Regions from separate parts of the Nocardia sp. bgisy134 genome, predicted to be linked through region 1. Evidence: predicted binding sites of a transcription regulator. Region 1 holds the regulator's gene; the other holds the start of a gene.

Region 1 (3,412 bases):
CGTAGAGATCGCACGGGTGATGGCCGCCGATGAACAGGTGCACTTTCGGATTCGTTCGCCGCAACGCCATTTGCATCAGCTGGGCCCGCAGCGGCGCGATACCGGTGCCGCAGCCCACCATGAGCATCTTGCGCTTGGTGTTGCGCGGCACGCCGAGCCCACCGAGGGGCGAGCCGATCAGCCACTGGTCTCCCACCTGCGTCTGGCCGATGATGGCCGGGCTGACCCAGCCGCCGAGCACGCCGCGCACGTGAAATTCGATCTCGCCGTTGGCGTTCGCGGGCACGGCGGGCGAGAGATAGCGCCACATCCGCGGCCGCGAAGGGATCTGCACGCTCATGTATTGACCCGCGGCGTATTGCATCGGCTGGTCGAGTTGTAATCGCACGATCGCCAGATTGCGCAGGACCAGCCGGTTCTCCAGCACCCGGCCGGACCAGACGGCGGGCGTGGCCTCCTTCTCGGCGGCGCCCATCATCGTGTCGCCGATGACGGTCAACCCTTCGTCCCACGCCTTCTCGACCTCGTCGGTCCACATCTCGGTGCCCGCGAAGCGGCGCATCGCGATCTTCAGAGCGGTGGCCACCGCGGCGTAGTGTTCGGCCTGCACACCGTATTTGCGGTGATCGCGGCCGAGCTGGGCGAGGAACGGCAACAACTTGTCGGGCTCCTCGAGCCGGTCCAAGGCGTAGCCGATAGCTTTGACGAGGCGGTCGCGCTGTGAATCCATCGCAGCGGGGAAGAAATCACGGACTTGCGGGTAGTCCGTGAACAGGATCGCGTAGAACGACCTGGCCAGCCTTTCCGGCCCGCCGTCTTCCGCAGCAACCGCCTTGAACGTTGTTCTGATCAAAGCGACAGTCCGCGAATCCATTTGTGTCACAACCCCATTTCGCACTAGAACGCAGAGCGCGCCGGCGAGTGAAAGTGCTGCGGGACACTCGACAGCAGCCGATGCCAAGGAGTGTAGGCGAGGTTTGCCAGCAACGGAACGCAACGAATAAACATCACGCGTGGAATTCCGTGGAAACAAGAAACGGAAGCGCAAAACTCGCGAATAACAGACCGAAAGACCGTACTAGAGCGGTGAATTCAGTCGCACACTCACCGAATTCGCGCGCCTCGGTTTGCAAGCCTCGTCCAGTTGACCCGAGCGGAGCGATCTTGTGGCAACTCCGCGATCGGAGCCGAGAGTTGCTGCGGGGCAATCTTTGCGCATCCCAGGGCGACAGCGAAAGCGGACCGGTCGGTTGCTCATGTGGCGAACCATGATCATCGGAATCCACTGCGTCCCAGCAAACTCGGATACTCGCACAGCAAACTCGAACTCGCCGGTAACAACATTCGCCTCGGCTTTTCCTCGTCTTTTCGGCCGAGGAAAAGCCCCGGAATTGAGAAAGGGCCCCGCCGCGGACCCGAAAACGAGTCGGCGGCGAGGCCCGAATTCCACTCGCCTCAGCGCTGGTTGCGTGGTTTCCACACCACCAACGCCGTACTGCGTTGCGGCGGAGCGAGATCCGGGCGATAACTCGCCCGCAGCCGCTCCACCTCCGCGCGCATCTCGGCGAGCTGCTCCCGCAATTCCTCGACCTGATTGGTGAGTTCGATGATGCGTTTGATGCCCGCCAGGTTCACGCCCTCGTCCTGGGACAGCCGCTGCACCTCGCGCAGCAGCTCGACGTCCCGCGCCGAATAACGTCGCCCGCCGCCCGAAGTGCGTTGCGGCGTCACCAGTCCCAGCCGGTCATACGTGCGCAGTGTCTGCGCGTGCATGCCCGCCAGCTGGGCCGCCACCGAGATCATGAAGAACTCGGCTCGCGACCCACCGGACGCCTTCTTCGGATCAGTGGACATCACGCACCTGCCCATCCCGCACGAGGATCGAATCCGCTGGACCGCTCCGCCTCCTGGTAGCGCTTGAGCGCGTCGGTGGCATCGCTGTCCAATTTCTGCGGCACCGCGACCTTGACGGTGACCAGCAGGTCACCGGCGCCGCCGCCGCGCTTGGGGACGCCGCGGCCACGCACCCGCAGGATCCGCCCGTCGGCGGTACCGGGCGGCACCTTGACGCCGACGCGCCCTTCCAACGTCGGCACGGAGACCGTTGTGCCGAGCACCAATTCAGCGTAACTGACCGGCAGCACCAGGGTCAGGTCGTCGCCGTTACGGCCGAAGACCTTGTCCTGGCTGACGTGCACGGTGACGAACAGGTCGCCCGAAGGCGCACCGCGCAGTCCCGCCTCACCCTGTCCGGCCAACCGGATCCGCTGACCGTCGCCGACGCCAGGCGGAATCCGCACCGTGATGGTCCGGGTGCGGTTCTGGATGCCGCTGCCGTGGCAGTCGACGCACGGGTCGTCGATGATCGAGCCGGAACCCCGGCACTCGTCGCACGGTTCGCTGAATCCGAACGCACCCTGGTTGCGGCTGACCACCCCGGTTCCGTTGCAGTTGGCGCAGACCCGGGGACTGGTCCCCGGCTTGGCGCCGCTGCCGTGACATGTGGTGCACGGCGACGGACTGGTCATCCGCAGCGGAACGGTCACGCCCTGCGCGGCCTCGCGGAAGCCGAGCGTCGTCTCGGTCTCCACATCGGCGCCGCGCCGCGGACGGCTCGTGGTGCGAGCGCCACCCCGGTTGAACAAGCCGCCGAGCAGGTCGCCGAGCCCGCCGTCGCCCGTGGTGGCGCCGCCGAAGATGTCGCCGATGTTGAATTCCTGCGAGAAGCCGCCCGTGCCGCCGGGAGTGAACCCGCCGCGCGGATAACCGCCGCCCGCGAAGAGCTTTCGCGTGTCGTCGTACTCCTTGCGCTTGGCCGGATCCGACAGCACGGCATGCGCCTCGCTGACGGCCTTGAAGCGCTCCTCGGCCTTGGTGTCACCCGGATTGGCGTCCGGGTGCAGGTCGCGGGCGAGCTTGCGGTAGGCCTTCTTGATCTCGTCCTGCGAGGCGCTGGAGGAGATACCCAGCTCCTTGTAGAAGTCCTTTTCGATCCACTCCCGTTGGCTCACCGAGTATCTCCTCCTCCCAAGGTGTTAATTGTCGTCCGCATTGGCATCTACATCCGATGCCTCGGTCTCGGCCAGATCGGCCACGCCATCGGTTACCCCGACGAGCGCGTGCCGCAGCACCCGATCGCCGAACCGATAGCCCTTGCGCATCACGACACCGAGCACCGGATCCGCGCCGGAACCCTCGTGCTGCACGGCCTCGTGCAGGGTCGGGTCGAAGGGCTCGCCCTCCGCGCCGAACTCCTCGAGGCCTTGCTTGCGCAGCGCCTCGACCAGCTTGTCCGCCACCGACTTCAGCGGTCCGGACTCGAGGTCGCCGTGGGCCCTCGCGCGATCCAGATCGTCGAGCACACCGAGCAGTTCGGTGACCACGGCAGCCTTGGCGCCGTCGATGGCGGTCT
Region 2 (3,412 bases), on a different contig from region 1:
AGGTCTCCATGAGCCGGGCGGTGATCATCGAGGCGGGACTCATGGGCGGGCCGAACCAGGGCAGCTTGGTGCCCGCCGGCGCCGCGCGTAGCGCCTCGACCAGCGTCTTGCGCCCGGCGCGCCAGCGCTCGAGCAGGTCGGCGGGCGGCGCGGCGGCGGCTTCCTCGGCCGCCTCGTCGACGAAGGTCAGCGCCCTCGGCGCGGCCGCTGCGACCTGCTTCGCGAACTCCTCGGCGTCCGACGCCGAGACGGTGGCGATCTCGTCGGTCCAGGTCAGGTGTCCGATCTGGTGGGCGATGCTCCAGCCGGGGGCGGGCGTCGGCCGCGCCCAGTCCTGCGGGGCCAGCGGGGCGACCAGTGATTCCAGGTCCGCGCATTCGCCGGCGAAATCGCCGAGCAGCGCTTCGAGGTCAGCCATGAGTTCCCTTGCCGATCGCGGGCACACCGCCGCGTGTGCCAGGTGGGACCCAGCATCGCAGCGCCGCCGAAAAAATGCAAGCATGCGTGCTTGTATTTATCGGCGCCCCGTCACCACCCGAAAAGCACCAGGTGGGCCGCGCCGACGACCAACCCGAGCAGCGCGCCGTGCAGGTACAGCAGCCAGGCGTCCTGCTCCACCGAGGCGTAGAACATCTCCATGAACTCGCCCGGGCTCAGCTGCTGGAGCTTGCGCGCGGCGAACTCGTCGATCTTCTTCGCCTGCTCGCGCGCGAACTCCTCGTCCTCGACCATGCTCGGCGCCAACCCCACCGCGGCCCCGGCCGCGCCGACCGTCAGGTTGTCGAACTGCCGCTTGCCGAACGCGGCGCGCACCATCGAATGCGTCGGCCCGAGCTGACGGTGGATCTCCTCGGAGATCAGGCGCTCGATCAGCTGCCGTGTCTTGTCGCCGTTCGGTCCCTCCAGCAGTTCCGCGGAGAGGTTGGGCAGCGTGAGCACCTGGTAGGCCAGGATGCGCGCGAGGTCGGTGGCGGCTTGCGACTGACGCTTGGCCAGCAGCGCCTGGCGCCACAGGTACTTGTAGCGCGGCTGCGGCTCGCCGGGCTCGAAGACCATCTTCACCGCGATGACGTTCACGATCACGCCGATCGCGGCCGCGCTGAGCAGGACGATCACCCAGGCGGGCACCCAGCCGAGCACCGGAATGCGGTCGTGCACATGCAGATACAGCGCCATCAGCAGGCCGAACGGCGCACCGAGCAGGCCGACGCGGACCATGAACTTCAGCTCGGGGGCCGCGATCGTGGTGGTGAGATCCTTCAGGATGTAAGGGTTCTCGCGCAGGTAGCGGATGACGAAGCTCTTGATGTCGATGAGCTGATCGATGTTGTCGCCGAGCGAGTCGAAGCCTCGGCGGCACAGTTTCGGCAGCTGCCGGTCGACCCGCTGGTAGATGACCTGTCTCATCTGCCGAGGCACCGAGCGCCACAGGTCCGGGTTCTCCCGGTACATCACCTCGTCCACGAGCGGCCGCACCTGCGTGCGTGCCAGCTCGGCGATGTAGTCGGCGATGCCGTCGAGGTCGATTTCGTGAATGAAGTCCCTGGGACTGCCGATCCGCATCAGCGCCTTGTCGACACAGATGCTGGCCATCTTCTCCGCCCGCGCCGGGATGAAGCCCTGGAAGCCGAGCCTGCGCCCGTCCTCGGAGAAGGTCGGCAGCACCTGCACCCGTCGCGGCAGGTACGGGTACAGCACCTGCAGCCCCGGCACCCGGAATCCGCGGAACTGTACCGGCCAGAAGAGCATCAGCACGCCGGTCCAGTTGGTCAGCCAGCCCGCGAGGGCGCTGAAGATCGGGAAAGTGACCAGGTCGACCACGAACTTCGTCTGGCCGGTGAGCTCTTCCCAGTCGATGAACACCCCGGATGCGAGAGTGTTCATCCTGCGTTCCCCTTAGTGCCGTGAGCTGTAGAGGCACCCACATTCTCATTGCGCTCGCGAGGGTGTCAACGCGAGAGCGGGCACTGTCACAGACGGCCACGGCCTTCGATCGTGCCTTCGCCCTGAGCGAACGTCCGGAAAGGGTGGAACAAACCCGGAATGGGTGGGGTTGAGTAGGCATCGCTCAACTTTTGGAAGGGTCGAACACGTGACTACACCTCAGAATCTGCCGGTGCTGTTCCTGACCGATCCGATCGTGCTGCCGGGCATGGTCGTGCCCATCGAACTGGACGAATCGGCGCAGGCCGCGATCGACGCCGCGCGCGCCGGGAAGAAAGAGGCGGTCCTGCTCGCGCCGCGACTGACCGAGGGCTACGCCACTTACGGCGTCGTCGCGACCATCGAACAGGTCGGCCGGATGCGTGGTGGAGCGCCCGCGGCGGTACTGAAGGCGGAGCGCCGAGCCAAGATCGGTCACGGCGTCACCGGACCGGGCGCCGCGCTGTGGGTCGAGGCCGAGCCGGTCGAGACTCCTACCCCGGACGGCCGCACCAAGGAGCTGGCCGCCGAGTACAAGAAGCTGGTCGTCTCGGTGTTGCAGCGCCGCGAGGCGTGGCAGATCATCGACGCGGTCAACCAGCTGACCGACCCGTCGGCGATCGCCGACACCGCGGGCTACGCGCCGTACCTGTCCGCGGACCAGAAGCGCGAACTGCTCGAGACTCCCGACACGGTGCAACGATTGACCCGACTGATCGAGTGGACCAAGGCGCACATCGCCGAGGCCGAGGTCACCGAGAAGATCAGTGACGAGGTCCGCGAGAACGTGGAGAAGACCCAGCGCGAATTCCTGCTTCGCCAGCAGCTCAACGCCATTCGCAAGGAACTCGGCGAGGACGAGCCCGATGGCGCCGACGACTACCGCACCCGCGTGGAGCAGGCCGACCTGCCCGAGTCCGTCCGCGAGGCGGCGCTGCGCGAGGTCGGCAGGCTGGAGCGGGCCAGCGATCAGAGCCCGGAATCCGGGTGGATCCGGACCTGGCTGGACACCGTGCTCGAGCTGCCGTGGAACGAGAAGACCACCGACTCCACCGATGTCGCGGCCGCCCGCGCGGTGCTGGACGCCGACCACCACGGCTTGGACGAGGTCAAGGACCGCATGGTCGAGTACCTGGCGGTCCGGGCCCGGCGCGCTCAGCGCGGGCTGGAGGTCGTCGGCGGACGCGGGTCCGGTGCGGTGCTGGTGCTGGTCGGTCCGCCCGGCGTCGGGAAGACCTCGCTGGGTGAGTCCGTGGCACGGGCGTTGGGGCGCAAGTTCGTTCGGGTCGCCTTGGGCGGCGTACGCGACGAGGCCGAGATCCGCGGGCACCGCCGCACCTACGTCGGCGCGCTGCCCGGCCGCATCGTGCGCGCCATGAAGGAGGCGGGCTCGATGAACCCGGTCGTGCTGCTCGACGAGATCGACAAGGTCGGCTCCGACTTCCGCGGCGACCCGGCGGCGGCCCTGCTCGAGGTGCTGGATCCGGCG

What was found. The regulator HspR, encoded in region 1, represses chaperone genes until heat shock. The targets are predictions, from matches to a motif close to ANNTGAGTNNNNNNNACTCANNT.
Region 2: lon (endopeptidase La) is a predicted target of HspR. The motif match lies at 2,052-2,074, and genes of this name have one in related genera.

Annotation. Positions count from the first base shown of each region.
Region 1 is NZ_JBYIRW010000008.1:49,802-53,213, forward strand. It holds gene AC3ERS_RS15855 (globin domain-containing protein) at 1-874, opposite strand, end outside; gene AC3ERS_RS15860 (heat shock protein transcriptional repressor HspR) at 1,456-1,854, opposite strand; gene dnaJ (molecular chaperone DnaJ) at 1,854-3,011, opposite strand; gene grpE (nucleotide exchange factor GrpE) at 3,036-3,412, opposite strand, start outside.
Region 2 is NZ_JBYIRW010000020.1:98,148-101,559, reverse strand. It holds gene AC3ERS_RS29590 (TIGR03084 family metal-binding protein) at 1-418, opposite strand, end outside; gene AC3ERS_RS29585 (DUF445 domain-containing protein) at 529-1,884, opposite strand; gene lon (endopeptidase La) at 2,153-3,412, shown strand, end outside.